DNA from 2 places in the Brevundimonas vancanneytii genome. Region 1 is predicted to be linked to the other one. Evidence: riboswitches for the same ligand, from Rfam matches in the RefSeq annotation. Region 1 holds a riboswitch; the other holds the start of a gene.

The links. Region 1 has a riboswitch for cobalamin ahead of FGL25_RS03055 (TonB-dependent receptor plug domain-containing protein). Riboswitches for the same ligand answer to the same signal wherever they lie in the genome.
Region 2: it holds a riboswitch for cobalamin, as region 1 does, so the genes downstream of both, FGL25_RS09535 (DUF1852 domain-containing protein) here and FGL25_RS03055 (TonB-dependent receptor plug domain-containing protein) in region 1, are expected to answer to the same signal.

What each region holds. Positions count from the first base shown of each region.
Region 1 covers NZ_LR588407.1:617,248-632,268, forward strand. The annotation lists gene FGL25_RS03035 (TonB-dependent receptor domain-containing protein) at 1-1,367, opposite strand, end outside; gene FGL25_RS03040 (FecR family protein) at 1,736-2,701, opposite strand; gene FGL25_RS03045 (RNA polymerase sigma factor) at 2,698-3,324, opposite strand; gene cobU (bifunctional adenosylcobinamide kinase/adenosylcobinamide-phosphate guanylyltransferase) at 3,602-4,123, opposite strand; cobalamin riboswitch at 4,163-4,371, shown strand; gene FGL25_RS03055 (TonB-dependent receptor plug domain-containing protein) at 4,605-6,461, shown strand; gene cobD (threonine-phosphate decarboxylase CobD) at 6,466-7,476, shown strand; gene FGL25_RS17220 (iron chelate uptake ABC transporter family permease subunit) at 7,514-9,304, shown strand; gene FGL25_RS03075 (ABC transporter ATP-binding protein) at 9,301-10,077, shown strand; gene cbiB (adenosylcobinamide-phosphate synthase CbiB) at 10,067-11,014, shown strand; gene FGL25_RS03085 (cobyric acid synthase) at 11,002-12,474, shown strand; partial or broken gene FGL25_RS17225 (nicotinate-nucleotide--dimethylbenzimidazole phosphoribosyltransferase) at 12,471-12,758, shown strand; gene FGL25_RS03090 (nicotinate-nucleotide--dimethylbenzimidazole phosphoribosyltransferase) at 12,805-13,515, shown strand; gene cobS (adenosylcobinamide-GDP ribazoletransferase) at 13,512-14,279, shown strand; gene FGL25_RS03100 (tyrosine phosphatase family protein) at 14,276-14,794, shown strand; gene cobO (cob(I)yrinic acid a,c-diamide adenosyltransferase) at 14,791-15,021, shown strand, end outside.
Region 2 covers NZ_LR588407.1:1,934,893-1,949,913, reverse strand. The annotation lists gene FGL25_RS09575 (DUF2177 family protein) at 1-138, shown strand, start outside; gene FGL25_RS09570 (DUF1295 domain-containing protein) at 135-941, opposite strand; gene chrR (cadmium/peroxide/UV radiation responsive anti-sigma factor ChrR) at 938-1,579, opposite strand; gene FGL25_RS09560 (sigma-70 family RNA polymerase sigma factor) at 1,576-2,148, opposite strand; gene FGL25_RS09555 (NAD(P)/FAD-dependent oxidoreductase) at 2,313-3,647, shown strand; gene FGL25_RS09550 (DUF1365 domain-containing protein) at 3,644-4,447, shown strand; gene FGL25_RS09545 (cryptochrome/photolyase family protein) at 4,437-5,900, shown strand; gene FGL25_RS09540 (SAM-dependent methyltransferase) at 5,929-7,152, shown strand; cobalamin riboswitch at 7,267-7,482, shown strand; gene FGL25_RS09535 (DUF1852 domain-containing protein) at 7,593-8,579, shown strand; gene FGL25_RS09530 (methionine synthase) at 8,608-9,636, shown strand; gene FGL25_RS09525 (MerC domain-containing protein) at 9,710-10,087, opposite strand; gene FGL25_RS09520 (TonB-dependent receptor domain-containing protein) at 10,170-12,224, opposite strand; gene FGL25_RS09515 (TonB-dependent receptor domain-containing protein) at 12,807-15,021, shown strand, end outside.

The DNA.
Region 1 (15,021 bases):
ATGTAGTTCGCCATCTCAGGCGTGATCGAACCGACCCCGAAGATGTTCAGCGGCACGCAGCCGTCGGCGCGTGCCGCGGCGCTGCGACACTGAACGACGCCGTTGACGCGTTCGGAATCCAGAGCCCACTGAACGCGTTGCAGATTCAAGGTGTTGCCGCGGATCTGCTCGCCCGAGAACTTGCCGTAGCCGTAGGTCAGCTTCCAGTCCCAGTCATTGGGCAGGCTGCCTTCGATGCCGACCCAGCTGCGGATGGTCTCGCGCTCATTGTGGATCAGGTTGGGACCGACCTCGACCACGCGGCGGCGGAAGTCGATGCCGGAGCTGGAGGCCGCAGCCTTGATTTCGGCGGGGGCGAAGGGGTTCAGTGTGCGCGACATGCGTCCGAGCGTGAACTCGTCGTTGACGCCGAACGAGGTCGTGTTGCTGAAGGTCGTTGGGGCGCGCGTCGAATCCGTCACGACGTTCGAATAGAGCAACTGCCCCCAGAGCTTGATGCCGTCGGTTACGGCGTAGTCGAACTTGACGGCGCCGTTCAGATTGTCGCGCGGGGTGATCAGCGTGCCCTCGGGACGGTCTTCATAACCGTCGACGGCGGTGACCATGTTGGGGCGCAGGCCGCTGTCATCGTAGAACCAGCGTCCGCTGACGAAGCGTCCGCCAGCGATGGAGGTCGAGCGATCCGGCGTGACGACCGTATTGCTGGCGGGCATGTACAGAATGGACTGCAGGGCGCGTTGCCGATCGGTCGCCTTCAGCTTGAACTGACGATCATAGGTCGCACCGGCCATCACATAGAGGCGGTCATCCAGAAACCGACCGCCGGCGCCGACCGAGTACTCGATCGAGTCGCCGCCGCCGTCGTGGGTCGTTCCGCCGACGATGCGAGCGCGCACGCCGTTCAGATTGCGCTCGGTGATGATGTTGACCACCCCGGCGATGGCGTCGGAGCCATAGACGGCCGAGCCGCCGCCGGTCGTCACTTCGACGCGGTCGACGAAAAACTCGGGGATGGAGCTGAGGCTGACGGCGTTGCGGTTGCCGGCGTTGGAGACCGTACGGTGGCCGTCGATCAGGGTCAGGGTGCGGTTCTCTCCCAGGTTCCGCAGACTGATGGTCGAAAGGCCGTTGGCCTGGGTCGCGCTCTGGTTGTTGGCGAGAGAACTGCCTTCCTCAACCCCAGGAATGTCCGTCAGCGCCTCGGCCAGATCCATGTAGCCGCCCTCGAGCAGGGCTTCGCGTTCCATGCTGACGACGGGTGTGGCGGCGTCGAAGACGTTCTTCAGGCGCGAACCGGTGACGACCACTTCATCGACCGTCGAGGCGTGGTCGTCGTTCGCCGTTGTCTTCTGAACAGGCTGGCGCACGATGGCTAGGGCGCCGGAGCTGTCGCGTTGAACCGTCAGGCCGGTGCCCTCCAGCAGGCGACGAAGCGCGGTTTCAGCATCAACAGCCTCTCGAACGCCCGCGCGTCCGAACGCCTCGTACGTCCTCGGTCCTGTAGACCAGTTGCACGCTGGCCTGGCGCGCATAGGCGTCTAACGCGCCTTGCAGGTCGCCCGACGGAACATCGAAGTTTCGCGTCTGAGCCGCTGCCGCCCCCGCCAGTATCAACGCGCAAGCACTGCCTGTCAGCATGTGCCGCAAGAACGAGATCTTGGTCATAAACCCCCCTTGTCGTCCGGATTGGACGGCTATGGGATTGTGACAAGACGAAGGCGGAAACCCTCTACAGCTATTCTGATATTTTCACCGTTTCGTCGTCGCGGTCGATCTTCAGTCCATAGGCGCTTTGCAGCAGCCGCACGAAAGCTTCGACGTTGGTGGCCTCAAAACTCCCGCCGATGCGAATGGCGGCGGTCTGAGAGTCGAGCACTTTCAACTGGGTCTGGTTGTAGCGATTAAACTCGACGGCAGCGTCCGCCAGGGTGATCTGATCGAACACCAGAAGGCCGCGACGCCAAGCGAGTTGGTCGTCCACGTGCTGGTCCGACGTCCGGCTTTGCAGGACAGAGGCGCCCATGCCCGTCGCGACGTCGCCGCGATCCAGTACGACGGGCCTGGAAACGGGGTCTGCCTTCGAGCCGCTGAGGCGGACGCGTCCCTCAGCGACGAGAACCTGCACCTTGTCGCCGTCGCGTCGAACGCTGAAGCGTGTGCCCAGGACATGCACGGTCCGGGCGCCCATGTGAACGGTGAAGGGGCGCGATGCGTCGTGGACGACTTCGAAATAGGCCTCGCCCTTGTCCAGCCAGGCTTCGCGGCTGTCGGGCGACATGGTGGTTCGCAGGCGGGTTTCTGTGTTCAGCTCGACGCGCGACCCATCGGACAGGGCCACGAGGCGGCGCTCTCCGGTGTCGGTCGCATAGTGAGCCGGTCGGGGCCAGAGCATGGCGGCCGACGACAGCACAATCACCGCCAGGGCGGCCGCCAGGCCTGCGACCCAGCGAGGCCGGACTCGGCGGGGCATGGCGGGAGGCGGTGTTTCCGTGACGGCTTCAGCCAGTGTGTCGGGACCGCGAAGGGCGACCAGGCGCCCAGTCTTTTCCCAAATATACTCGAGGCGCCAGAAGACGGTTTTGTGTTCGGCGGCGGCGTTCAGCCACGCGTCGAGGCGGGCTTGCTCCTCGCTTGAGAGCCCATCCGCCTGGCGCACCAGCCAGTAGGCTGCGGTATCTTCAATTTCATTGCGGGCGCTCATGGTTGAGACTCGCTTTTGGAGGCGGACGTCTTGGGCGGAGATCGTCGTATTCGTCCTTGACCGCCCATCATGTAGTCGGTGAGGGCTCGAAGACCGTGAACCATCTGCTGTTCAACAGTGCTGACGCTGATGTTCAGATGAGCCGCCACCTCCTTGGTCGATAGGCCTTCGACGCGACGCAGCGTCATCACCTGTCGGCAACGCGCCGGGAGCCGTTCCAGGCCCGCCTGAACGCGCCTCAGTTCGTCTCTCGCCGTCAACTGTCTGTCTAGATCGGCCGACATCGCCTCTGGAAAGGAGGCTTCAAGATCGGCCACTAGATCAAAGGACACGATCTTGGCGCGTTTGGCGGTGTTGATGAGATGGTTCCGAGCCGTGGTGAACAGAAAGGCGCGAGCTTGAATCGGGAGTTGTCGTTGGGCCGCCGTGTAGACCTTGGTGTAGATGTCCTGCCTCAAGTCGGCCACGTCGCTTTCGTTGCGCCAGTTGCGACGGATGAATCGAGTCAGGGCGGCTTCGAGAGGAAACACCTCTCGAAAGAACCAGGCCCTCAACTCTTCATCTTCGACCATCACGTTCCATTCCGCCGCGCTGGGCCGCGCCCAGGGCGATTCATCAGACACTTCAGTTCGATAATCCCCCTACAAGACCAACCCCGAAAACGAGAAGAAATCCGAGATGGTTGAGGATTTCGTCGTGCCCATGGCTTCAGCGCGTAGCAGCACCCGTTGGCTGGCTAGAAGTTCGCTTTGCGCGCCCGAGCCAATCCCGTGCCGGAAATCACTGCGATTTTCGTCGCCATGGCGACCGCATGGTGAGTGTGGGCATCAATCGGATTGGCAGGTGTCAATTTTAATCAATGATTTCAGAATTTTATCTGCACGAGTGAGGCGGTTGCGGTCAGATCCGCTCTAGCGGCAGGCGCATGCCCGCGACGATCAGGCAGGCCGCGTCGGCGACGGCGGCGATGCGCTGGTTCAGACGGCCGGCCTCGTCGCGGAAGCGGCGGCCCAGCGGATTGTCGGGCACCAGCGACCAGCCGACTTCGTTGCTGACCGCCCACAGCGCAGCGGGGCAGGCGGCCAGGGCCTGGGCCAGGTCGTCGACGGCGGCGGCCAGGTCGCGCTCGGCCAGCATCTGATTGCTGAGCCACAGCGTCAGGCAGTCGACCACCGCCACGTCCTCGGCCGACAGGGCGCGCACGGCTTCGGCCAGATCCAGCGGCGCCTCGACCTGGCGCCAGCCCTGGCCGCGCTCGGCCTGATGGCGGGCGATTCGGTCGCGCATCTCGTCGTCGAAGGCCTCGGCGGTGGCGATGAAGACGGGCGGGCGGCCCGCCGCCTCGGCCGCCTGTTCCGCCTGCCGCTGTGCGTAGCCGCTCTTGCCGGAGCGGGCGCCGCCGAGAACCAGCGTCAGGGTCATGCGTCGTCTCTCCGGTTGACCTGAACCGCGCGCGGTCCTACTGCCACGGTCGCGTCAGGTTCCCCGAAAGGGGATTGAAAGGGAACGGAGTGCGAAACTCCGGCTGTTCCCGCAACTGTAAGCGGCTAGCCCGCGCGTCATACGCCACTGGCGGTCCGGAAGGCCACGGCCTGAACGACTTTTGGGAAGGCGACGCGCACCGGCCTTGATCCGCGAGCCAGGAGACCTGCCTGTCGCCGTCGTTCTCCGCGCGGTCGGGATGTGCCGGGCGGTCGAGGCAACTCGCGTGACGACAGTCGTAATCCAGCCGCGTCAGCGGCCGCTTTCGCTCATCCGGGCGACGGGCGGTCTGGCGCGGCGTCGTCATATGGAGAACCGGAATGAACCGGACCGCATTCGCTACCCTGGCCGCCGCCAGCCTTCTGGCCGCCGCGCCCGCCTTCGCCGTTGAAACCGTCGATCAACAGGCCGCCGCCCCGACGTGGCGGGCCGCGCCGGCGCCACCGCCGTCGAGGACGTGGTCGTCACCGCCAACCGCTCGGCCCAGCCGATCGAGCGCGTCGGGGCTTCGGTCACCGTCCTGACCCAGGCCGCCCTCGAGGCGCGCCAGACTCCGGTCGTGGCCGAACTTCTGGCCCAGACGCCGGGCGTCAGCTTCACCCGCAACGGCGGGCCGGGCACCTCGACGGGCGTCAACATCCGCGGCGCCGAGAGCCAGCACACCGTCGTCCTGATCGACGGGGTCAAGCTGAACGACCCGTCATCGACCCAGGGCGGCTTCAACTTCGGCAATCTGCTGGTCGGCGACACCGCGCGCATCGAGGTGCTGCGCGGCGCCCAGTCGACCCTGTGGGGCAGCCAGGCCATCGGCGGCGTGGTCAACATCGTCACCGCCGAACCGACCGAAGCCCTGCAAGGCAGTCTCGACGCCGAGGTCGGCGCGCGCGGCACGACCTATTTCCGGGGCGGCGTCGGCGGCGCCAACGAGCGCCTGAGCTGGCGCCTGGCCGCCAGCCGCTATGACACCGACGGCTTCTCGGCCTTCGCCAAGGGGACCGAGGACGACGGCTACACCAACACCGGCCTGTCCGGCCGCCTGAACGTCAAGGTGACGGACGCGGTGTCCCTGGACTTGCGCTCGGTCTGGTCCAGCGGTCGCAACGATTTCGACGCCTTCAACGGCGACAGCCGCGAATACGGCAAGACCCAGGAGCTGGTCGCCTACGCCGGTCTGAACTTCGACCTGCTGGACGGCCGGTTCCGCAACCGCATCGGCTACGCCCACACCGACACGGACCGTCGCAACTTCAACCCGGACAACAAGGTCCAGACCCTGACCTTCGACGCCGAGGGCCAGAACCGCCGCTGGGAATACCAGGGCGCCTTCGCCTTCACCGAGGCGCTGAACGCGACCTTCGGCCTGGAGCATGAGAAGTCGGAGATGAAGACCCGCTCGCCCGGCGACTGGAACCCGAACCCGGCCTTCGGTCGCGGCGAAGCCGAGCTGAACAGCGCCTATGGCCAGGTGCAGTGGACGGTGCTGGACGGCCTGACCCTGACCGGCGGCCTGCGCTATGACGACCACGCGCAATATGGCGACAACCTGCTGGGCCAGGTCGCGGCGGCCTGGGCCCTGAACGAGGGCGATACGGTGGTGCGCGCCAGCTGGGGCCAGGGCTTCCGCGCGCCGGGCCTGTATGAGCTGTACAGCGAGTACGGCAATCTGAACCTGCAACCGGAAGAGTTCGACAGCTGGGAGATCGGCGTCGAGCAGCGTCTGTTCGACCGCGCCGTCGTCTCGGCGACCTACTTCAACCGCCAGGCGGACAATGAGATCCGTTACAACGGCTGCTCGACGCCCTCGACGGACCCGCTGTGCACCGTCAACGGCGCCGGCCGCTGGGGCTATTATCGCAACGTCCAGAAGACCGAGGCGCAAGGCGTCGAACTGGTCGGCCGCGTGGATGTGACGGAGCGTCTGAACGTCAGCGCCAACTACACCTGGACCGACGCCAAGAGCGCCTCGGGCGCCACGGACGGCAAGCGCCTGACGCGCCGCCCCGAGCATATGGCGAACTTCGCCGCCGACTACGCCTTCGCCTTCGGTCTGAAGACGGGCGTGGCCGTGCGTTACGTCGGCGAGACGTTCAACAACGACACGAACACGGTGAAGGTCGACGCCTACACCCTGGTCGATCTGCGCGCCTCCTATCCGATCAACGACACCCTCGAAGTCTATGGCCGGATCGAGAACGCCTTCGACGAGGACTATCAGACGGTCCTGAACTACGGCGCGCCGGGACGCGGCGTGTTCGGCGGCGTTCGCGTCCGGTTCTGATGCGATGAAGGACGCCGCGTTCCTGACGACGGCGACCCGGCACGGCGGCGGCCTGATGACGGCCGCCGCCGCCTACCCCGACGCGCCGAAGCCCTGGCTGGACCTGTCCACGGGGATCAATCCCGAGCCGTGGCGGGGACCGCGCGCGTCGGAGGAGGCGCTGAACCGCCTGCCCGATCCCGCCGCCCTGGCGGCGTTGGAGGCGGTCGCTGCTGCCGCCTTCGGCGCTTCGCCTGAGCGGACGGCGGCGGTCGCGGGAGCCGAGGCGGCGATCCGTCTTCTGCCCCTGCTGCTGGGCGTGCGGGCGGTCGAGGTCGTCGGCCCGACCTACGGCGCCCATGCCGAGGCCTGGCGGGCGGCGGGCGTGGCGACGCGCCTGATCGCGCCGGATCAGGCGGCGGCCTCGCAGGCGGGCGTGCTGGTCGTCGTCAATCCGAACAATCCCGACGGCCGCCTGACCCGCCGGGCCGATCTGATCGCCATGGCGCGGGCGCGGTCCAAGGCGGGGCGCTGGCTGGTGGCGGACGAGTCCTTCATTGAATGCGCGCCCGGCGACAGCGTGTCGGATCTGGCCGAGCCGGGGCTGATCGTCCTGCGCTCCTTCGGCAAGTTCTACGGTCTGGCCGGGGTGCGGCTGGGCTTCATGCTGGCGGCGCCCGAGCTGATCCGGCGATTGCGCGCGCTTCAGGGCGACTGGCCGGTCGGCGCCGACGCCCTGACGCTGGGGCTGGGCGCCTACGCCGACGAGGCCTGGCGGCGCCGGACCGAGGCGGCCCTGGCCGAGCGGGCCGATCGGTTGGACGATCTGCTGGCGCGGGCGGGGTTCCAGATCATCGGCGGGACCAGTCTGTTCCGCATGACGCGCACGCCCCACGCCGCGCGCTGGTTCCAGCACCTGTGCCGCGCGGGAATCCTGACCCGGCCGTTCGACCATACGCCCGACGCCCTTCGCTTCGGCGTTCCGGCCGAGCGCGACTTCCCTCGACTGCGACGCGCGCTGGAGACCTTCGGATGAGGGCGACCCGGCGACAGGCGTTGGCGGGCGCGGGGCCATGCTGGTCGCCGGACCGGCTGCGGCCAACACTGCGCCGCGTCGCGTGGTGTCGCTGAACGCCTGCCTCGACGCCGTTCTGGTCCACGTCGCCGACCGGGGGCAGATCGTCGCCCTCAGCCACTATGCGCGCGAGCCGGTCGGCTCGACCATTTCCGAGGTGGCCAAGACCCTGCCCTTCACCTGGGAGACGGCGGAGGAGGTCATCGCCCTGCGCCCCGATCTGGTGCTGACCAGCCGCCACAGCGCCCTGGCCACCCGCAATGCCCTGGGCCGCCTGAACATTCAGACCGAGCTGTTCTCGGTGCCCGACAGCGTGGCCGCCAGCCTGGTCCAGGTGCGCGAGGTCGCCCGTCTGGTCGGCCGTCCGGCGCGGGGCCAGGCCCTGATCGCCCGCATCGAGGCGGCCATCGCCGCCGCCGCCCCGCCGCCCGGATCGTCGCCGCTGACGGCCCTGATCTACCAGCCCAACGGTTTCGCCGCCGGGCGCGGCACCTTGATGGACGAGATGATGACCCGCGCTGGGTTTCAGAACGTCGCCGCCCGTTATGGCCTGGGCAAATGGGGCAATGTGCCGGTCGAGCGCCTGCTGGCCGACCCGCCGCAGGTGCTGCTCAGCGGCGTGCCGGTGCGCGGCTCGCGCACATGGGCCGACCGGGTCATGCGACATCCCGGCGCTGAAGTCCCTGTCCGGTCGGATGGTGCAGGCGCAACTGGAAGAGAAGCTGCTCTATTGCGGCGGGCCGGTGCTGATCCAGACCGCCGCCGCCCTGGCGCGCGCGCGCCGTACGGCGCTGGAGGCTCTGACATGACCCTGCCGCGTCCTCTGGTGATGATCGGGCTTCTGCTCCTGATCGTCGCCCTGTCCGTCGCCAGCATGAGCGCCGGCCGCGTCTGGATCCCCTGGAGCGATTGGGCGAGCCAGCGCGGCGATCCCGCCTGGGCCATCCTGTTCGAGCTGCGCCTGCCGCGCACGGTGCTGGCCCTGATGGTCGGGGCGGTGCTGGGCCTGACCGGGGCGGCGCTGCAGGGCTACACCCGCAACCCCTTGGCCGATCCGGCGATCCTGGGCGTGTCGACCATGGCGGCGCTGGGGGCGGTGCTGACCTTCTATCTGGGCGCGGCGGCCAGCGCGCCGTGGGTGCTGCCGGTCGCGGCCATGATCGGGGCGGGGGTCGGCGTGTTGCTGCTGCTGGCCCTGGCGGGGGCGACCAGCAGCGTCGTCACCTTCATCCTGGCCGGGGTGGTGATCCAGACCATGGCGGGGGCGGGGGTCGCCCTGGCGCTGAACCTGGCGCCCAATCCCTGGGCGGTGAACGAGATCGTCAACTGGCTGATGGGGTCGCTGGCTGACCGCAGCGTGGTCGAACTGAGGTTGGCGGCGCCGGGCATGATCCTGGGGTGCCTGCTGCTGTTGACCCAAGGCCGGACGCTGGACGCCCTGACCCTGGGCGAGGCGGGGGCGCGGTCGCTGGGCGTGCGGCTGGATGTCGGGCGCATGATGCTGGCGCTGGGCGCGGCCCTGGCGGTCGGCTCGGCGGTGGCGGTGACGGGATCGATCGGCTTCGTCGGCCTGATCGTGCCGCATCTGTTGCGGCCGCTGATCGGCGCACGGCCCAGCGGCCTGCTGCTGCCCTCGGCCCTGGGCGGCGCGGCGTTGACGCTGGCGGCGGACATCCTGGTGCGGCTGACGCCCGCCTCGACCGAGATCAAGCTGGGCGTGGCCATGGCGGCCCTGGGCGGCCCCTTCTTCCTGGCCCTGCTTATCAGCATGAGAAGGAAGCTGGCATGAGCATCCTGAGCGCGGAAAACCTGTCTGTCCGCCTGGGCGACAAGGCGGTGCTGAACGGCGTCGACGCGGCCTTCGCGCCGGGGCTGGTGACGGCGATCGTCGGACCGAACGGGGCGGGCAAGTCGACGCTGCTGGACTGTCTGGCGGCCCTGCGGACGCCTGACGCGGGCCGCGTGACGCTGGACGGCCGAGCATTGCGCGACCTGCCCGCGCGCGCGCGATCACGGCGCATCGCCTACCTGCCCCAGAACGCCGAGATCGCCTGGGCGGTCGAGGGGCGCACCTTCGTCGGCCTGGGCCGCACGCCCTACGTCGGCGCCTGGGGCTTGAGGGCGGACGACCGCGCCGCCGTGGCCCGCGCCATGGCCCTGGCGGGGGTGGAGGCCTTCGCCGACCGCGTCGTCTCGACCCTGTCGGGCGGCGAGCGGGCGCGTGTCCTGATCGCCCGCGCCCTGGCCGGAGAGCCGCAATGGCTGCTGGCGGACGAGCCGCTGGCGGGCCTCGACCCCGGCCATGTGCTGGACGCCTGCGACCTGTTCCGGCGGCTGGCGGATGAAGAGGGGCGGGGCGTCGTCCTGATCCTGCATGATCTGGACGCCGCCCTGCGCGTGGCGGATCGGGTGATCGTCCTGGCTGAAGGGCGGGTGATCGCCGACGGCGCCCCGGCCGAGGCCCTGTCGCCCGAGGTGCTCAAGGCGGCGTACGGCGTCGAGGCGCACACCCTGGACGGCGCGCGCGGCCCGGTGCTGGAGATGGTCGGCCGTGCCCGTTAGCAGCCTGCCCACGCCCTGGATCGTCGCGGGCGCCCTGCTGGTCGAGGGCGTCGTCGGCTGGCCGCGTCGTTTGAGCCATCCGGTGGCGTGGATCGGCGCCCTGATCGCCCTGCTGGAGCGGCGCTGGAACAGGGCGGAACGGCCGGAGCGGGCGCGCCGCATCCTGGGCGTCGTCACGGTCCTGACCCTGATCGCCGTCGCAGGCGGCGCGGGGTGGGGCGTGCAGGCGCTGGCCGCCGCCTCGTCCTTCTGGCCGGGGGTGGCGCTGCTGCTGGCCTGCGGCGCGACGGGGCTGGCGGCGCGCAGCCTGTTCGACCACGTCCGCGCGGTGGCTCGACCGCTGAAGGCGGGCGATCTGCCCGCCGCGCGTCTGGCGGTCGGCATGATCGTCGGTCGCGACGTCGAGGCGATGGACGAGAACGAGATCGCAACCGCCGCCCTGGAAAGCCTGGCCGAGAGCTTCTGCGACGGCGTGGTCGCGCCGGTCTTCTGGTTCGTGATCGGCGGCCTGCCGGGGCTGTTCATCTATAAGGCGGTCAACACCGCCGACAGCATGATCGGCCATATGGAGCTGCGCTGGCGCGCCTTCGGCTGGGCGGCGGCGCGGACCGACGATGTGATGAACTGGATCCCGGCGCGCATCGCGGGCGCCTTGATCGCTCTAGGCGGCGCGGGCGGCTGGCGCATCATGTGGCGCGATGCGGGCGCGCACGCCTCGCCCAACGCCGGGTGGCCCGAGGCGGCGATGGCGGGCGCGCTGCGGGTTCGACTGGGCGGGCCGGTCCGCTATGACGGCGTCATGACCGACCGACCTGTCTTCGGCGACTGGGCGCCGCCGTCCGCCCATGATCTGAAACGCGGGCTGAAGGTTTACGGCGTCGCCTGCGCCCTGTTGCTGATGCTGCTGATCGGCGGGGGCTTCGCATGGCCGCGCTGATGATCCAGGGCTGCGGCTCGGACGTGGGCAAGTCGGTGCTGGTCGCCGGTCTGTGCCGCGTCTTCGCCAATCGCGGCCTGACAGTGCGGCCGTTCAAACCGCAGAACATGTCCAACAACGCCGCCGTCACCGCGCCTGACGATGAGGGCCGCACCGGCGAGATCGGCCGCGCCCAGGCGCTTCAGGCTCTGGCCTGCCGCACGCCCGCGACCGTCGACATGAACCCCGTCCTGCTGAAGCCGCAGAGCGACACGGGCGCCCAGCTGGTCGTGCGGGGTCAGGTCGAAGGCGTGTGGCAGGCGGCGGGCTATCAGGACCGCAAGGCCGCCCTGCTGGACGTGGTGCTGGACAGTTTCCGCCGTCTTCAGGCCGAGGCGGATCTGGTGATCGTCGAGGGCGCGGGCAGTCCGGCCGAGACGAACCTGCGCGCCGGAGACATCGCCAACATGGGCTTCGCCCGCGCGGCGGACGTGCCGGTGGTGCTGGTCGGCGACATCGACCGGGGCCATGTGATCGCCTCTCTGGTCGGCGCCCATGCCGTGCTGGACGACGAGGACCGGGCCATGATCCGGGGCTTCATCATCAACAAGTTTCGCGGCGACCCGGCCCTGTTTGATCAGGGCCGGGCCGAGATCTCGCGGCGCACAGGCTGGGCGGATCTGGGCATGGCGCCTTGGCTGGCGGACGCACGATCGCTTCCGGCCGAGGACGCCGTGGTGCTGGAGCGGTCGGGAGGGCAGCGTGGCGGAAAGGTGCGGATCGCCGTGCCCATGCTATCGCGCATCGCCAATTTCGACGACTTCGATCCGTTGCGGCATGAACCGGGCGTGGACTTCGGCTTCGTGCCGCCGGGGCAGGCCCTGCCGGGCGATGCGGACCTCATCATCCTGCCGGGAACCAAGGCGACGCTGGCCGATCTGGCCTTTCTGCGGGCCCAGGGCTGGGACGTGGACATCGCCGCCCATGTGCGGCGCGGCGGGCGGGTGCTGGGCGTGTGCGGCGGCTATCAGATGTTGGGCCGCACGATCAGCGACCCGGACGGCGTCGAGGGCGTGGCGGGTTCGGCGCCGGGGCTGGGCCTGCTGGACGTCAAGACGGTGCTGGCGGGGGCCAAGACGCTGCGCCGGGTCGAAGGACAGCTGACGCCCTCGGGGGCGGCGGTTCAGGGCTATGAGATTCACATCGGCCGCACCGACGGGCCCGACACGGCGCGGCCGGTCGCCGTGATCGACGGAACGGCGCACGGCGCGCGCTCATGCGACGGGCGGATCGCGGGCCTCTATGTCCACGGCCTGTTCGACCGGACCGATGCGCGGGCGGCCCTGTTGGCGGAGGTCGGGGCCCCATCTGACGGCGTGGATCAGGGCGCGCGGGTGGATCAGGCGCTGGACCGCATCGCCGCCGTTCTGGAAACCCATTTCGACATTCCGGCGCTGGCCCGGATCGCAGGACTGACATGACCGAACTGACCGAGCTTTTCTCCGTTCCGCCGCTGGATCAGGGGTTACGCGAGCCGCTGCGGCAGGCGCTGGACGGCAAGGCCAAGCCGGTCGGCGCACTGGGCCGGATCGAGGATCTGGCCCTGACGCTGGGTCTGATCCAGCAGACTCTGCGTCCGACCGTGACCCAGCCGGTGCTGCTGGTCTTCGCCGGGGATCACGGGCTGACGCGCTCGGGCGTGGCGGCCTATCCGTCGGGCGTGACCGTGGCCATGGTCGACACCCTGCTGACGGGGCGGGCCAGCGCCAACGCCTTCGCCGGGGTCGTCGGGGCCGAGGTGCAGGTGATCGATGCGGGGCGTCGCCGCCGACCTGTCGGACCGTGCGGGCCTGATCCACGCCAAGGTCGCGTCGGGCACGAAGGACGCCTCGGTCGAGCCCGCCATGACACGCGATCAGGCCGAGGCCGCCCTGCTGGAAGGCGCCGCCATGGCGCGGGCCGCCATCGACGAGGGCGCCGATGTGATCGCCCTGGGCGAAATGGGCATCGGCAACAGCGCTTCGGCCGCCCTGCTGATGCACCGGCTGGCGCCCGCGCCTCTGGCCGACTGCGTGGGGCAGGGGGCGGGACATTCGCCCGAGGGCATGGCGCGCAAGCAGGCCGTGCTGGCCAGGGCCGCCGCCCGGTCGGGCGCGACCGCGCCGCTGGAGGTGTTGACCCAGTTCGGCGGCTTCGAGATCGCCATGATGGCCGGGGCCCTGCTCGGCGCGGCCAAGGCGGGCGCGCCGGTCATCGTCGACGGCTTTATCGGTTCGGCGGCGGCGCTGCTGGCGATCCGGCTGGCGCCGGAGGCGCGCGACTACTGCATCTTCGCCCACGCTTCGGCCGAGGCGGGGCATCGTCGGATGCTGGAGGCGGTGGAGGCGCAACCCCTGCTGGGCCTCGACATGCGTCTGGGCGAGGGGACGGGCGCGCTGCTGGCCGTGCCGCTATTGAAGGCGGCCTGCGCCCTGCTGTCCGACGTGGCCGAGCTGAAGGACATATTGGAGGCCGCGCGATGATCGGGCGTGAGGCGCGGCTGTTCGTCTGCGCCCTGCAGTTCCTGACGCGCCTGCCGACGCCGCCGCTGCGCGATTTCCAGCCGGAGTGGATCCAGCAGAGCGCGCGCTGGTTCCCGCTGGTGGGGCAGGTGGTGGGCCTGATCGCGGCGGCGATCCTGTATGGCGCGGCCCAGGTGTGGAGCCCATGGATCGCGGCCCTGCTGGCCGTGGCGGCGGGCGTGGCGATGACCGGCGGCTTCCACGAGGACGGGCTGGCCGACACCGCCGACGGTCTGGGCGGCGGCCAGACGCGGGCGCGGCGGTTGGAGATCATGAAGGACAGCCGCCTCGGCTCATACGGCGCGCTGACGCTGGGGCTGACGCTGGCGCTGCGGGTTGCGGCGCTGGCGATGTTGGTCGCCGTCTCGCCGTGGATGGCGGCGGCGGCGCTGGTGGCCTCGCATGGCCTGGGCCGGGCGGCGGCGGTCGCGGCGATGGCGCTGATGCCCTATGGCGGCGACCCCGGCATGGCCAAGGAGGGCAGGCCGGACCGGGCCTCGATCGCGGGGCTGGCCGTCGCCGTTCTGGTCGCCCTGTGGCCGCTGGCCCTGCTGCCGGTCGCGGCGGGCGTGGTCGGCGTGGCGGCGGGCCTGGTCGTCGGCGCGGTTCCGGCCTGGCAGGCGCAGCGGCTGATCGGCGGGCGCACCGGCGACGTGCTGGGCGCAGTCGAGCAGATGTTCGAGGTCGGCTTCCTGCTGGCCGTCGCCGGGCTGCTGGCGGCATGAGGCTGATCGTCTCGCCCCTGCCGCAGGTCGAGCGGCTGCTGGTCGAGCATCAGCCGTCGCATCTGGTGACGCTGGCCTCGCCGGGAGCGGAAGCGGCCTTTGACGCCGAGCATCGGCTGGACCTGCGCTTCAACGACATCGCCGCCCCGCGCGAGGGGCTGGTCGCGCCGTCGCTCGAACACGTCGAGGCCCTTTTGGCGTTCGCGCAGGGGTGGAGGGGCGCGCGGCCTCTGCTGATCCATTGCTGGGCAGGGGTCAGCCGCTCGACGGCGGCGGCCTATGTCATCGCCTGCGCTCGCACGGCGCCGGGACGCGAGGATGAGTGGGCCGCGCGTCTGCGAGACGCCGCGCCGACCGCCACGCCCAACCCCCTGATCGTCGCCCTGGCCGACCGCCTGCTGGACCGCGGCGGCGCCATGGTCCGCGCCGTCGAAGCCATCGGCCGGGGCGCTGAGACCGACTGGGGCGAGCCCTTTGAACTGGATCTCACCGCCGAAGGAGACGGCCGCCGATGAACGACCCGCACGACGTCGAACTGAACGCCCGCCACGCCGAGAAGATGAAGCGCATCCAAGCCGCCCGCGCCCGGATGATGCAGTCCAAGACGGTCGAGCGCGGCCTGGTCATCGTCCACACCGGGACGGGCAAGGGCAAGTCGACGGCGGCCATGGGCATGGTCTGCCGCATGATCGGCCACGGGATGAAGACCTCCATCATCCAGTTCATCAAGGGGGCGATGGAG
Region 2 (15,021 bases), 1.3 Mb from region 1:
GACCTGACCAATCTGGCCACGCTGAAGACCTGGAGCCTGAAGCTCTCGCTCATCGACATGACGTGGGGCGTGATCGTCAGCGGCGGTTCGTCTGCGATCGCCTGCGCCCTGGCCGCCAAGGCGTTGCGTCTTCTCTAGTCGCGCGGCGGACGAGGGAAGAAGACGCTGGTGCGGGCGGCGTAGGCGGCGAAGGCCTGGGGCCGTGAGCGACGCATATGAGCCTCCAGCAGGGGCACGCCCGATACGCGGGTGAGCAGCCAGTAGATGTAGGCGGGCCCGCTCAGCGCCAGCCAGCCCCAGGGCCAGCCGCCGCTCAGGTCGACGGCGAAGATCGGCCAGGCGCACCAGCCCAGCCATTCGAAGAAGTAGTTGGGATGGCGCGACCAGGCCCAGAGGCCCGCGTCGCAGACCTTGCCCCGGTTGGCGGGGTCGGCCTTGAAGCGTTTCAGCTGATGATCGGCCAGTCCTTCGCCGATCAAGGCGACCCCGAACACCAGAGTCGCAAGGGCGTCCTGAACCGTCAGGCCCGGCGCCGGATTGCGGGCGGCGACGAGTATGCTGAGCGCCAAGAAGGCGGCGGCGCCCGCCTGCAGCATCAGAAAGCCGAACATCCGCGACTGGAAACGCGGCCCCCACTCCTGTCGCAGGCGGGCGTAGCGCGGATCTTCTTCTGATGAGCGGGCGCGCGCGGCGATGTGCAGCCCAAGGCGCAGCCCCCAGGCGCCGATCAGGCAGGCCGCCAGCGTCTGGCGGGCCGACGGCGCGCCGTCGTCAAGCGGAAAGAGGGCGACGAAGACGCCCGCGGCGCCCAGGCCCAGCGACCAGAAGGCGTCCGCCCAACCGCCCTGTCCCGTGCGACGCTGCGCCAGCCAGGCGGCGGTCATGACGAGGACGAGGAACAGCGCCGCCCCGGCCCACAGCGCCAGGACGGGGCCGATCACAGCCGCACGAAAGGCTGCATCAGCCGGCCCAGCCAGCCGTCGAGCTGAATCTGGCCGTCCAGGGCGACGACGCACAGGCACGGCTCGTCGGAGACGACGCGCGGTCGGTGCAGCACATCCTCGTCGGCTTCTTCCAGATCGCCGACCCCGAACCGCTCGGTCTCGGTGGCGTAGGCGCCGGACAGGACGCAGGTCAGTTCCACGCCGCCGTGGGTGTGGCGAGGCGTCTCCCGGCCGGGTTCGATCTTCAACAGGATGACCCGGCAGTCGCCGTCGCGCGGGGCGTGCACGTCGCGCACCCGCATCCCCGGCCCGATCCAGCGCCAGGGGCCGAGGGCGTAGCGGCGCAAGGGCTCGGGCAGTTCCGCCATGTCGTTCAGCGGCGGCGGAACGCGCGCCTCGCCGGCGTCGGTCTCGATCCGCGCCATGGCTCGGGCCAGGGCGCCGTCTGACAGGTCTGCGGGACGGGTGGTCTCCAGAAACTCGCCGCCGACGGACTGCAACCGACGGACCCAGGCGTCGTTGGCGGGCCGCAGCGCCAGGTGGGCGGCGACGACCACGGCTTCGGGCGGGCTCAGCGTCCCTGCGGCGTAGGCGAGCAGGCGTTCTTCGGAAGGATTGCGGGCGGCGACGGTCATCGCGACGCCTCCTCTGACGGTTCAAGGATCGTGCGCAGCTTGATCATGGCGTTGCGGATACGGGATTTGACCGTGCCCAGCGGCAGGTCGAGCCGCTGGGCGATTTCGGAATGGGGGCTGTCCATGAAGAAGGCCAGGCGCAGGACTTCGACCTGGTCGGGCTTCAGCCGGGACAGGGCTTCGCGCACGCGCCGGGCGTCGTCCGCCATGGCCAGGATGGCGTCGGGCCGCATCGCCTCGTCCTCGGTCGGTTCGATCTCGGGCGTGGGCAGGGCGCGGGCGTCGCGTCGCAGCATGTCCAGGCGGCGGTTGCGAGCGATGGTGAATATCCAGGTCGCAGCCCGCGCCTTGCGGGCGTCGAACAGGTCCGCCTTGCGCCAGACGGTCAGCATGGCGTCCTGGGCGAAGTCTTCGGCTGCGGCGGCCGTCGCGCCCGACTTCATCAGCCAGGCCTTCAGGCGCGGGGCGAAATGTTCGAACAAGCGGGCGAACGCTTCGCGATCGCGGCGAAGGGCCACCGCCTCGATCAGCCGATCATGCTCAAGCGCGTCTTCAGCCTCGTCGCTCATTACGCCGACGCGCTGTTCAGGGGATGCGAAAGACGGAGCCTCGACATGCATGGAGCCTAATACGCTTCGCGCAAAAGTCTGGATCAATCGTCATCCGTTCGACCGCTCCGGTCGTATCAGCCGGACCTGCATCGCCTTTGATCGCGGGTTTCGCCGGAGCTCCCATGTCGTCATCCTTCGCCGCCCCGTCCAAAGCGCCCCTGAAGGTCGCCGTCGTGGGGTCGGGCGTGGCCGCCCTGTCCTCGGCCTGGCTGCTGTCCCAGAGGCACAGGGTCACGCTCTATGAAAAGGCCGAACGGCTGGGCGGCCATTCCAATACGGTGACGGCCGGAACGCCGCAGGGCGAGGTTCCTGTCGATACGGGCTTCATCTGTTTCAACGACGCCACCTATCCCAATCTGATCGCCCTGTTCGAGCATCTCGGGATTGCGACACGGGCGACCGACATGTCCTTCGCCGTGTCCTTGGATCAGGGGCGGTTCGAATACGCCGCGCCGGGCCTGTTCGCTCAACGGCGCAATCTGCTGCGGCCGCGCTTCTGGTCCATGCTGAGCGAGATCCTGCGGTTCTATCGGCAGGCGCCGGAGGATCTGTCCGAGCTGACCGATCCCCAACTGACGCTGGGCGACTATCTGAAGCGACAGGGGTTCAGCGAAGCCTTCCGCGACGATCACCTGCTGCCGATGGCGGCGGCCATCTGGTCCTCGCCCGCGCACGCCTTGATGGACTATCCGGCCGAGGCCTTCATCCGCTTCTGCGGCAACCACGGTCTGCTGAAGCTGGTCGGTCGCCCCCTTTGGCGTACGGTGGAGGGCGGCAGCCGGGTCTATGTCGAGAGGCTGGCGCGGGCGATCCCTGACATTCGTCTGGATCGCGGCGTGACGGCGGTGCGGCGCTCCGGCGAGGGCGTCGTCGTCCATGACAGCCAGGGCGGCGTCGAACGGTTCGACCATGTGGTCATCGGCGCCCATGCGGACCAGGCCCTGGCCATGCTGGCCGAGCCGACGCCGCGCGAACGAGAGGTGCTGGGGGTTTTCCGCTACAGCCGCAACTTGACCGTGCTGCATACGGACCAGAGCCTGATGCCGCGTCGTCGTCGCGCCTGGGCCAGTTGGAACTACATCGGCGCCGACGACGGCCTGTGCGTCACCTATTGGATGAACCGTCTCCAGGGGCTTGGAGGCCAAGACCTGTTCGTCACCCTGAATCCGCCGCGTCCGCCGCGTCCGGACACCCTGCTGCGCAGCGAACTGTACGAGCACCCCATCTTCAACCCCGCCGCCATTCAGGCCCAGAAGCAGCTGTGGAGCCTGCAGGGGCAGGGCGGGGTCTGGTTCTGCGGCGCTCATTTCGGCGCGGGCTTTCACGAGGACGGCCTGCAGTCCGGGCTCGCCGTGGCCGAACAGTTGGGCGGGGTGCGGCGGCCCTGGACGGTCCGGAACGAGAGCGGGCGCATCCATCTGCCGCCCGTGCCCAACCTATTGGAGGCGGCGGCGTGACCCAGGCCTCGGCCCTGTATCGCGGCGGCGTCACGCACAGGCGGCTGCGGCCGCGCGATCACCGCCTGAGCTATCGCGTCTTCTGGCTGCTGCTGGACCTGGCTGAGATCGACGGCCTGGATCGGCGGCTGCGCCTGTTCTCGCGCAATCGCTTCAACCTGGTGTCCTTTCACGATCGGGACCACGGCGACGGTTCGGGCGCGGCCCTGCGGCCTCAGATCGAGGCCTGGCTGGAGCGGGCTGGCGTCGCGCTGGAGGGCGGGCCGATACGCCTGCTGACCATGCCGCGCGTGCTGGGCTATGTCTTCAATCCCATCAGCCTCTATTATTGCCATCGGGCCGACGGCCGTCTGGCGGCGGTGGTCTATGAAGTGACCAGCACCTTCGGCGTGCGCCACGCCTATGTCATCCCTGTTCCGGTCGAGGACCAGGCGGCGGGCTTGATCCGGCAGGGCGCGGCCAAGGCCCTGTATGTCTCGCCCTTCATGGGGATGGAGATGGACTATGAGTTTCGCGGCCATGCGCCGGGCGAGCGTCTGGACCTGACCATCGACGGCGTCGACTCGGGCGGCGTGCTGATCACGGCCGCCATGTCGGGCGAGCGTCATGACCTGACCGACGCCGATCTGCTGTCGGCGGCGGTCGCCCTGCCGTTCCTGACGCTCAAGGTCGTGGCTGCGATTCATTGGGAGGCGCTGAAACTCTGGCTGAAGCGGGTTCCTCTGACCCGTCAGCCGTCGCCCGCCTGGGAGCCTGTGACGATTCAAAAACAAGCGCGGGAGAGCCGTCTTGGCCGGTGAGTTCTCGCGTCCCGTCATCCTGTGGTTTCGGCGCGATCTCCGGCTGACGGACAATCCGGCGTTGACGGCCGCGATCGCGACCGGACGGCCGATCCTGCCGGTCTACATCCTGGACGAGAGCGGAGAGGGGCGTCGTCTCGGCGCCGCCTCCCTGTGGTGGCTGGACAAGTCGCTGCGGGCGCTCGATGCGGCGCTGAGCGGACGCGGGGGGCGGCTCATCCTGCGGCGCGGCGACAGCGAGGCCGAACTGCGCCGTCTGATCGACGAGACGGGCGTGGACCGGGTGTTCATGAACCGGCGCTTCGAACCGGACGCCTTCGCCCGGGACGCCGACATCGCCCATGCCCTGAAGGCCGAAGGCGTCGACAGCCACGGCTTCAACGGCGGTCTGCTGGTGCGTCCCGGCGCCGTGCTGACGGGTGAAGGGAAGCCCTATCGGGTTTTCACCCCCTTCCTGAAGGCGCTGTTGCAAGTCGTGCCTGAAAAGCCGGCGACGCCCGCGCCCGAGAGTTTGACCACGCCCGAGGGACCGGCCGGCGACGATCTCGACGCATGGGGGCTGCACCCCTCGGCGCCCGACTGGTCAGGCGGCTTCGACTGGACGCCAGGCGAGGCGGGGGCCGCGGCAGCCCTGTCCGCCTTCATCGACGGCGGCCTGGCGGACTATGCCGCGGGGCGGGACGTGCCGGGGCGTCACGGAACGTCGCGCCTGTCGCCGCACCTGCACTGGGGCGAGATCAGTCCGCGCGGCGTGGTTCGGGCCGTTCGCGCCGCCGCCGTCGAAGGGCGTGTCGCCTCCGTCCAGGCTGACAAGTTCGTCGCCGAGATAGGCTGGCGAGAGTTCTCGGCCCATTTGCTGCATCACTTCCCCTACGTGACCGAGCGGGCCTTCCGGTCCGAGTTCGACGCCATGCCCTGGCGCACCGATCCCGAGCGGCTGCAGGCGTGGAAGAGAGGGCGGACCGGCTATCCCCTGGTCGATGCGGGGATGCGGGAGCTGTGGGCGACTGGCTGGATGCACAACCGCGTGCGGATGGTGGTCGCCTCCTTCCTGATCAAGCATCTGCTGATCGACTGGCGCGAGGGCGAGGCCTGGTTCTGGGACACGCTGGTGGACGCGGACCTGGCCAGCAATGTGCAGAATTGGCAGTGGGTCGCCGGTTCCGGCGCCGACGCCGCTCCCTATTTCCGCATCTTCAACCCTGTGGCCCAGGGCGAGAAGTTCGATCCTGTCGGCCGTTATGTCCGTCGCTGGGTTCCTGAACTTCGCGCCTTGCCGGACCGCTGGCTGCACGCGCCATGGACGGCGCCGGGCGCAGTTCTGGCCGAGGCCAGCATCAGTCTTGGGCGCGACTATCCACGTCCGATCGTGGATCATGGCGACGCGCGGACGCGGGCCCTGGAGGCGCTGAAGGCGGTCTCGGGACGACGCGTGGATGACGAGGCGCTATGACGCCGTTACGCAAGAGGCTTGTGACGCCATGACCACGACCTTCTACGGCGACCGGCGGGAAAAGACATCGGCCCCTGTGCTCGACCTGCTGCTGCGGCTGTTGTCCTCGAACTGGACCTGGGGGAGGCTGACCCTGGTGCTGCCCGACGGCGCGAGCCGACAGCTGACCGGCCGATCGCCGGGGCATTCGGCCGTTCTGGTCATCCGCGATCCGCGCTTCGCCGCCCGGGTGCTGAAGAGCGGCGACATCGGTTTCGCCGAGGGCTATATGGCGGGGGAGTGGGATACGCCGGACCTGGCGGTTCTGCTGGAGACCCTGGTCAACAACTATGACCACATCAGGCGCCTGTTCGACGGCAATCCCCTGATGAACGCGGTCAACTGGCTGGGCCATAGGCTGAACCGCAACAGTCGTCGCGGATCGCGCCGCAACATCCACGCCCACTATGATCTGGGCAACGCCTTCTATTCGGCGTGGCTGGACCCTTCCATGACCTATTCCGCGGCGCGGTTTGAGCGGCCGGGTCAGTCGCTGCAGGAGGCCCAGCGGGCGAAATACGCCGCCCTGGCGCGCCTCATGGATCTGCAGCCGGGTCACAGCGTGCTGGAGATCGGCTGCGGCTGGGGCGGTTTCGCCGAGTTCGCGGCGCGCGAGGTCGGCGCCGTCGTCACCGGCGTGACCATCTCGCGCGAGCAGCACGACTACGCCCGCCGTCGGATGTTCGAGGCGGGTCTGGCCGAGCGCGCGGACATTCGCCTGATCGACTATCGCGACGTTCAGGGGCGCTTCGATCGCGTCGCCTCCATCGAGATGTTCGAGGCCGTGGGGCGTGAATACTGGCCGACCTACTTCCAGAAAGTTCATGACGTCCTGAAGCCCGGCGGACGCGCCGGACTGCAGATCATCACCATTCAGGACGATCTGTTCGACGAGTATGACGCCCGCACCGACTTCATCCAGAAGTACGTGTTCCCCGGCGGTTCGCTGCCCTCGGAGGCCAGGATGGCGCCCGTGGTCGAGAGCGCCGGACTGAACCGGACGGCCGTGGAACGCTTCGGCGGGGACTACGCCGACACCCTGGCCGAATGGATGCGCCGGTTCGACGCCGCATGGAAGGAGATCCGCCAGGACGGCCAAGCGTTCGACGACCGGTTTCGCCGTCTCTGGCGCTTCTACCTGGCCTATTGCGAGGCGGGTTTTCGTTCAGGGCGCACGGACGTGATTCAGATCGCCCTGGATCGGACTTTCTGATCCGCCATGGGTCATGGGAGCTTACGAGAGCCTCGAATGACCTTTCCTGCCTTTTTGGTTTCATAATGATATAAACATATCTTTATATTGATATTGACTCTGGCCTAGGGCGTGTCATCTTCACCGCGTCGTGGTTCTGCGCGTCGCCTGCGGGCGAGGCGGAGCTAAGAGGGAAGCCGGTGAGACCCTGGTCGAGGCCGGCGCTGCCCCCGCAACTGTGAGCGGCGAGCCGATAGTCAATTTCGTGTCACTGAGGGTTCGCTCTCGGGAAGGCCGGACCGGAGGCGATGACCCGTGAGCCAGGAGACCTGCCCCGACAGATAACGTCCTCCGGCGGGGTGTCCGGTCAGGCCGCATGAGCGCCGCGACGGGACGATTCCGAGCGCAGGCGGTCGCGCGTCCCTGTCCGCTGTCTCGCCACAGCATCAACGGCAGAGACCATGGCGAGCAGCGAATTCACCTTCAGCATCAAGCGCACCGCGCTCGACGAAAATTACGTTCCCGCTGAAAACACGCGGATCACGACCAACTTCGCCAACCTGGCCAGGGGCGAGAGCCGCCAGGAGAACCTGCGCAACACCTTGAGGATGATCGACAACCGGTTCAACTCCCTGGCGCACTGGGGCAACCCCAGGGGGGATCGCTACGCCGTCGAACTCACGATCATCTCCGTCGAAATGAGCGTCTCGCCAAGCGAGGGCGCCGACGCCTTCCCGCTGATTGAAATCCTTCAGACGACGGTCATCGACAGAAACACCGGTGAGCGGATCGACGGGATCATCGGCAACAACTTTTCCTCCTACGTCCGCGACTACGACTTCAGCGTGGTTCTGCCGGAGCACATGAAGAACCACCCCGGCGCCGGCGCGCCGGACGGGTTCGGCGACCTGCATGGAAAGCTGTTCAAGCATTTCCTGAATTCGGGCGCCTATCGGGATAATTTCGGCAAACCGCCTGTCATTTGTCTGAGCGTGTCGAGCAACAAGACCTACCATCGGGCCGGCGATGAGCACGTCGTGCTGGGTCTTGAGTACGAGAATGACGCGTTCTCGCCGACCGATCAGTATTTCGCGAAAATGGGGATGAAGGTGCGCTACTTCATGCCCAAGGGCAGCGTGGCGCCCTTCGCCTTCTACCACGTGGGCGATCTGACGGCGGACTACACCGACCTGGAGCTAGTCAGCACGATCAGCACCATGGAGACCTTCCAGAAGATCTATCGTCCCGAGATCTACAACGCCAATTCGCCGGCGACCGAGCAGTACCAGCCCAGCCTGAAGTGTCAGGACTATTCGCTGACCCGCATCGTCTACGATCGCGAGGAGCGCAGCCGCCTGGCCGTCGAGCAGGGCAGGTTCGTCGAAGAGCGTTTCATCAAGCCGTACCGCGACGTCCTCGACCAGTGGTCCGCCAGCTTCGTCGCCTGATCAGCCTCTCCATACAAAGTCATCCGTCATGAAAACCCTGTTGCCCACCTCGACCGCCGGCAGCCTGCCCAAACCCGTCTGGCTTGCCCAGCCCGAGACCCTATGGTCGCCCTGGAAGCTGGAGGGCGAGGAACTGGTCGAGGCCAAGCGGGACGCCCTGCGTCTGTCGCTGGACGATCAGCGCCGGGCCGGCATCGACATCGTCAGCGACGGCGAACAGACCCGCCAGCATTTCGTCACCACCTTCATCGAACATCTGGACGGCGTGGACTTCGAGACGCGCAAGACCATGCGCATCCGTAACCGCTATGACGCCAGCGTGCCGGTGATCGTGGGCGCCGTCAGCCGTCAGAAGCCGGTCTTCGTCGAAGACGCCGAATACCTGCGCCAGCAGACAGATCAGCCGATCAAATGGGCCCTGCCGGGGCCGATGACGATGATCGACACCCTCTATGACGACCACTACGGCAGCCGCGAGAAACTGGCCTGGGAATTCGCGAAAATCCTCAATGAAGAGGCGCGGGAGCTGGAAGCCGCAGGCGTCGACATCATCCAGTTCGACGAGCCCGCCTTCAACGTCTTCTTCGATGAGGTGAACGACTGGGGCGTGGCGATGCTGGAGAAGGCGGTCGAAGGGCTGAAGTGCGAGACGGCCGTCCACATCTGTTACGGCTACGGCATCAAGGCCAACACCGACTGGAAGAAGACCCTGGGGTCGGAATGGCGGCAGTATGAGGAGGCCTTCCCCAAGCTGCAGACATCCAGCATCGACATCATTTCACTGGAGGCCCAGAATTCGCGCGTGCCGATGGACCTGATCGAGCTGATCCGGGGCAAGAAGGTGATGGTCGGCACCATCGACGTGGCGACCGACATGATCGAGACGCCGGATGAGGTCGCAGACACCCTGCGCAAGGCGCTTCAGTTCGTGGACGCCGACAAGCTTTATCCCGCCACCAACTGCGGCATGGCCCCTCTGTCTCGCCGGGTCGCCAACGGCAAGCTGAAGGCCCTTGGCGCCGGCGCCGAGATCATCCGGAAAGAGCTTTCGGCCTGAACGACATCAGCGAAGCGGCCGAGGTGCGTCAGCTCTTCGGTCGCGCGACGGCGGTTAATGGTCTTGCCGGGTATCAGTGGGCGTGGGGCCTGCGTCGCCAGTTCATCAGGTGGGTGGCGCTCAGCAGCAGGCCGCCGGCGACGGTGATCGGCGTCTCGGCCTCGTGTGTCGGCCATTCGGCGGCGGCCAGGAACAGCAGGGCGACGCCGACGGCGCCAAGGCCGATCAGGGGCCAGGCGCGACGGCCGTCCGGCGCAGGGCGAGTCAGCGTCCAGGCGGCGATGGGCGCGGCGGTCAGGGCGAAGGCCCAGTGCACCCAGGGGGCCTCGGCGAACAACCCCAGAACCGGCAACAGGCCCGCGATCAGGGGAAGGGCCAGGCAATGGATCATGCAGAGGCCGGACAGGCCGATAGCGGCGGCGTCTCCCCAGGTCTGGGCGCGGGTGGTCATGGGCGGTCCTTTCGGGGGAGGGGCGGCCGCGGCGTCGCGATGACGCCGCGGCCAGGCGGGGGAGGAGGAGAGGGAAGGGCGGTCAGAAGCGGGCGCGGAATCCCAGAACGAGATTGCGGCCGCGCAAGGGGGCCAGATTGCTGATGAAGGAGGCGTGGTTCAGCGCCTTATCGTCCAGCAGATTGGTCCCGCGCAGGAAGACCTGGCCGTTGATGTCGGCGATCGTCGGGACATCATAGGCCAAGGTGGCGTTGACCATGTGGTAGCCGGGCGTCTTGCGCTCGAAGGCGGCGATGCGGTCCTGCGTGAAGACGTGGACGTATTCCAGGTTGCCGGACCAGGCCCCCTGATAGAAGTCGCCGCGCGCGCCCAGTCGGCCAGCGGGAATGCGCGGCAGGTCGCCCCCGTCGCCCTTCAGCTCGGCGCGGACGTAGTCGCCGAACACCGTGGCTGACAGGCCGGGCCGGAAGTCGTGGGTGATCTGGCCCTCGATCCCGGCGAAGCGGGCGTCGGCCTGGGTGTAGCGGATCAGGCGGAAGTCCTCGAACTGATCCAGCGTCCGCGCATAGACGTAGCCGTCGTAATCATAGCGATACAGGCTCGCGGCGAAGGTCGTGGCCCCCTCGATCTTCTTCAGGCCCAGTTCGATCGAGACGGCCGTTTCGACGTCCAGATCGGGATCGCCGATCTCATAGGTGTTGGTGGCCAGGTGGACGCCGCGCGCATACAGCTCCTGCGCCGTCGGCGCACGCTGCGACCGGGCCAGGCTTACGCTGGCGACATAGCCGGGCGTGAAGGTCCAACTGGCCGCGCCGGAGATGGAGAAGGGCTTGTGCTCGGCGTCGGGTCGTCCGCGCGCACGGGCGTCCTGCCATTCCTGGCGCAGGGCGCCTTCGAAGCGCCAGTCGCCGGCGACGTATTCCTCGACCAGGAACAGGGCGTGGTTCTCGGTCCGGCTTTCAGGGATGAAGGACTCGGCGCCGACGGCGGCGAAGTCGCTGCGCGATGTCTGGGCGCCGATCACGCCGCGCACTCCGCCGATGGCGGCGTGCTGCACCTCGATGCGGGCGTCATAGCCTTCGTTGGTGAAGGTGGTGGCGATCTCGCCGTCGTCGATCTCGTCGTGGCGATAATCGGTGAAGCCGCCGCGGAAGCGGATGCGCTCGATCCCGGCGAACGGATCCTGAATCTCGCCGCGCACGTCCACACGCTTGCTGATCAGGTCGACGATCGGGACATGGTCGTGATCGTGGTCATGGTCATGATCGTGGCCATGGTCGCCGTCGCCGTGGTCTTGGCCGCCGCAATGCAGCTTGGAGCCGTGCGGGTGGCAGGACTCGTACTCGTGGCTGTGGCCGGGCAGGCCGTATTCGCTGCGCTGCTCCGTATAGGCGGCGCCCAGATGGCCGCGCGAACCGATCCATGACAGGCCCAGAGTCGCGGTCGAACTGCGGTTGAACGATCCGTCCAGCGTGGCCTCGTCGAAGTTCGGAACCTCGTAGTCGTCGGTGCGGCGACCGGCGGCCTCGACGCGGATGGCGAAGGAGCCGGCCCCGGCGGTCAGGCCGATCACGCCCGCCTCTTCATTGTCCGCCGTGCCCAGGCGGAACTCGGCGACGCCTTCGCCGCCGTTTTCGGGTACGCGCGTAGGGATCTTCCTGTCGATTAGATTGACCGCCCCGCCGATGGCGCCGCCGCCGTAGAGCAGGGCGGATGGGCCGCGCAGGATCTCGACGCCCTCCAACAGCAGAGGCTCGCCGCCGACCGCGTGGTCGGGCGAGACTTCCGAGGCGTCCATCAGGGCCGAGCCGTCGCTGAGAACCTTGATGCGGGGCGCGGTCTGGCCGCGGATCACCGGACGGCTGGCCCCGCCGCCGAAGGTGTCGGAGTTGACGCCCGGCAGGCCGTTCAGCGTTTCGCCCAGCGTCGATTGTCGGCGCTGGATCAGTTCGTCGCCGCGCAGCACCGCCACATTGGACACCACATCCTTGCCGGATCGACCCAGTGCGTCGGCCGTCACCACCACATCCTCGACGCGCGTCGAGGCCGGGCCCGATTGCGGCAGGGCGTTCGCCCAGGCCGCCGTCGATACGGCTGAAAAACTCGCGGCCGCGAGCAGGATCGATCGTGTGTGCATGACATCCCCGTTCATGAAGAAGGTTGCTATTATGTTATATCATAACACTACACAAGTGAGTGCGGGCGGAGATCGAAACGAGGGCGGCGGCCCCCTCGCAGAGGCGGGCGGCCGTCTGCGTCGGGATGCACGCTCGGCGAAGCGCGCGCCCCTCGGCCGTGCCGGGCGATCATGACCCTGTCTCTTGGGCTGGCGTTCGCTTGGGCGCCGTCGACAAGGAATCGACGACTGGAACGAAACGTGATGAGCCGCGCCGATCCTCGCGTCTCAATCGCCCCCTGGAATTGAGTTCTCCCTCAAAGCGTCATCACATCCGCCTTGAAATGGGCAGAGATTTTGCAATCAGCCCCCAAATTCGAAAATGATTTCGAATTTCAAATATCAATGCGGGCCGTGTGGAGAAATTTTTCGCTTAAAATAAAGTGGCGAAAAGGGGGCCTTTTGGGGGATCAGCCCGCGCTGAGGGGCGCTGGTGAGAACGTCAGCAATAGAGGGGATTTCATGTTTTCTAGTGGTTCTCGGGGCCGTGGCCCCGCGATGTATCGCGTCCTGTTGGCCGGAGGGTGCGCGTCAGTCGCCCTGATGAGCGCGGCGAACGCCGCCGTCGCTCAGGAAGCGTCCGAAGATCCGGGCGCAGCCGTCGAAGTCAGTGAAATCGTCGTCACGGGGTCGCGCATCGCCCGCCGCGACTACGCTTCCAACAGCCCGCTGGTCTCCGTCACCACCGAGGCCATCGAGAACACCGGACAGGTCACGGTTGAAAAGGCCCTGACCCAGATGCCTCAGTTCTCGGGCGCCATGGGGCAGAGCACGGCCGGGTCTTCCTCCACCTCTCTGAACGGCGGCCAGGCCTACGCCAGCCTGCGCGGCCTGGGGGCCAAGCGCACCTTGCTGCTGCTGGACGGCAAACGTCTGCAGCCGTCCAACCCGGACGGCTCGGTCGACCTGAACATCATCCCCGAAGCCCTGATCGGCAATGTCGAGGTCATCACCGGCGGCGCTTCGACCGCCTATGGTTCGGACGCCACTGCGGGCGTGGTCAACTTCATCCTGAAGCGCAACTTCAGCGGGGTTACGGTCGCGTCCCAGTACGGCGTCAGCGACTACGGCGACGGCGAGACCTTCCGCACGTCGATCACGGCCGGCGACGCCTTCGCCGAGGGGCGCGGCCGGGCGGTGATCTCGCTCGACTACTCCATGCGCGACGTGGCCTATCAGTCCAAGCGCGACTACTATTTCGTGCGCAACCGCCAGTCGAACACGGCCATCATCTCCCAGGGGGCGGCCTGGTTCGGCAGCAACCGTCCGACGCTGAGCGCCGTGAACGACGTCTTCGTGGGGCAGTACGGCGTCAATCCCGTGCTGGGCGCGGGCGACTTCTATAACGGCCAGATCGGCTTCAACACCGGCGACCAGAGCCTGTTCAACCTGGGCGGCGCCTCGCCCGTGATGAACCTGAAGGATCCCGAGACCGACAACCACTTCCTGAACGCCGCCGGCACCAACATGCTGTGGGGCTGGAACCGCGGGCGCATCCAGAATGAGAACGAACGCTATTCGCTGTTCAGCCGCGTCGATTATCAGATCACGCCCGAGATCGACTTCTTCCTGCAAGGTTCGCTGACCAGTTATGAATCTGAGGGCACCTTCAACCCGACGCTGGCGGGCCTGGCCTATGCCCTGTCGGCGCCGGTGACCAACCCCTACATCGGGGCCGACTTCGCCCACATCCTGGCCTCGCGGCCGAACCCCACGGCGGATTTCGCCCTATGGAAGGATCTGGATTTCGCGGGCGAGCGCCTGCAATCCTACGCCTACAACGTCTATCAGTTCATCGGCGGGCTGTCGGGCCAGGTGGGCTACAAGGACTGGACCTGGGAAGCCTACGCCAGCGCGTCCAAAGCTGATTTCGAGAATGTGCAGACCGGCGGCGTCAGCCGCTCGGCCATCACGCGCCTGCTCTACAGCCCCACCGGCGGGTCGGAATTCTGCGCCGGGGGCTTCAACCCCTTCGGCAACCATGATCCGTCGGCCGAGTGCGTGGACTATGTGCGCCGCAACACCACCAACACCAATGAGCTGACCCAGCGCATGGCCGAGGCCTCGATGCAGGGCGGCCTGTTCAATCTGCCCGCAGGCGAGGTGCGCTTCGCAGCCGGCCTGGGCTATCGCTACAACCACTTCGACTTCCGCCCCGACAGCGCCCTGGACCAGCCGGACGGCACCAGCGACATCCTGGGCTACAGCGAGTTGCGGGCCTCTTCCGGCGATGTGGATACGACCGAGGTCTTCGCCGAGTTCCTGGTGCCGTTGCTGCGCGACCTGCCGTTCGTCAAGTCGCTGGAGATGGATCTAGGCTATCGCTTTTCCGACTACAGCTCGGTCGGCGGCGTCCACGCCTATAAGGCGGACCTGAACTGGCAGGTGAACGACGTGCTGCGCCTGCGCGGCGGCTACAACCGCGCCGTGCGCGCGCCCAGCGTGGGCGAGCTGTATTCCCCCGTCTCTTCGGCGACGGTCGACATCGGCACCCCCTCCGCCAGCAACACCAACGGCGACCCCTGCGACTACCGCAGCTCGTTCCGCAACGGCCCCGACGCCGAAAAGGTCAAGGCGCTGTGCGTGTCCCTGGGCGTGCCTTCGGCCCTGATCAACGACTTCCAGTTCGGCGCCGCCCAGGTGTTCGCCCTGACCGGCGGCAACCCCGACCTGCAGGAGGAAACGGCCGACACCTATTCGTTCGGCACGGTGCTGCAGCCGGCCTTCCAGTCGCCCTGGCTGAGCAACATCAGCGCCT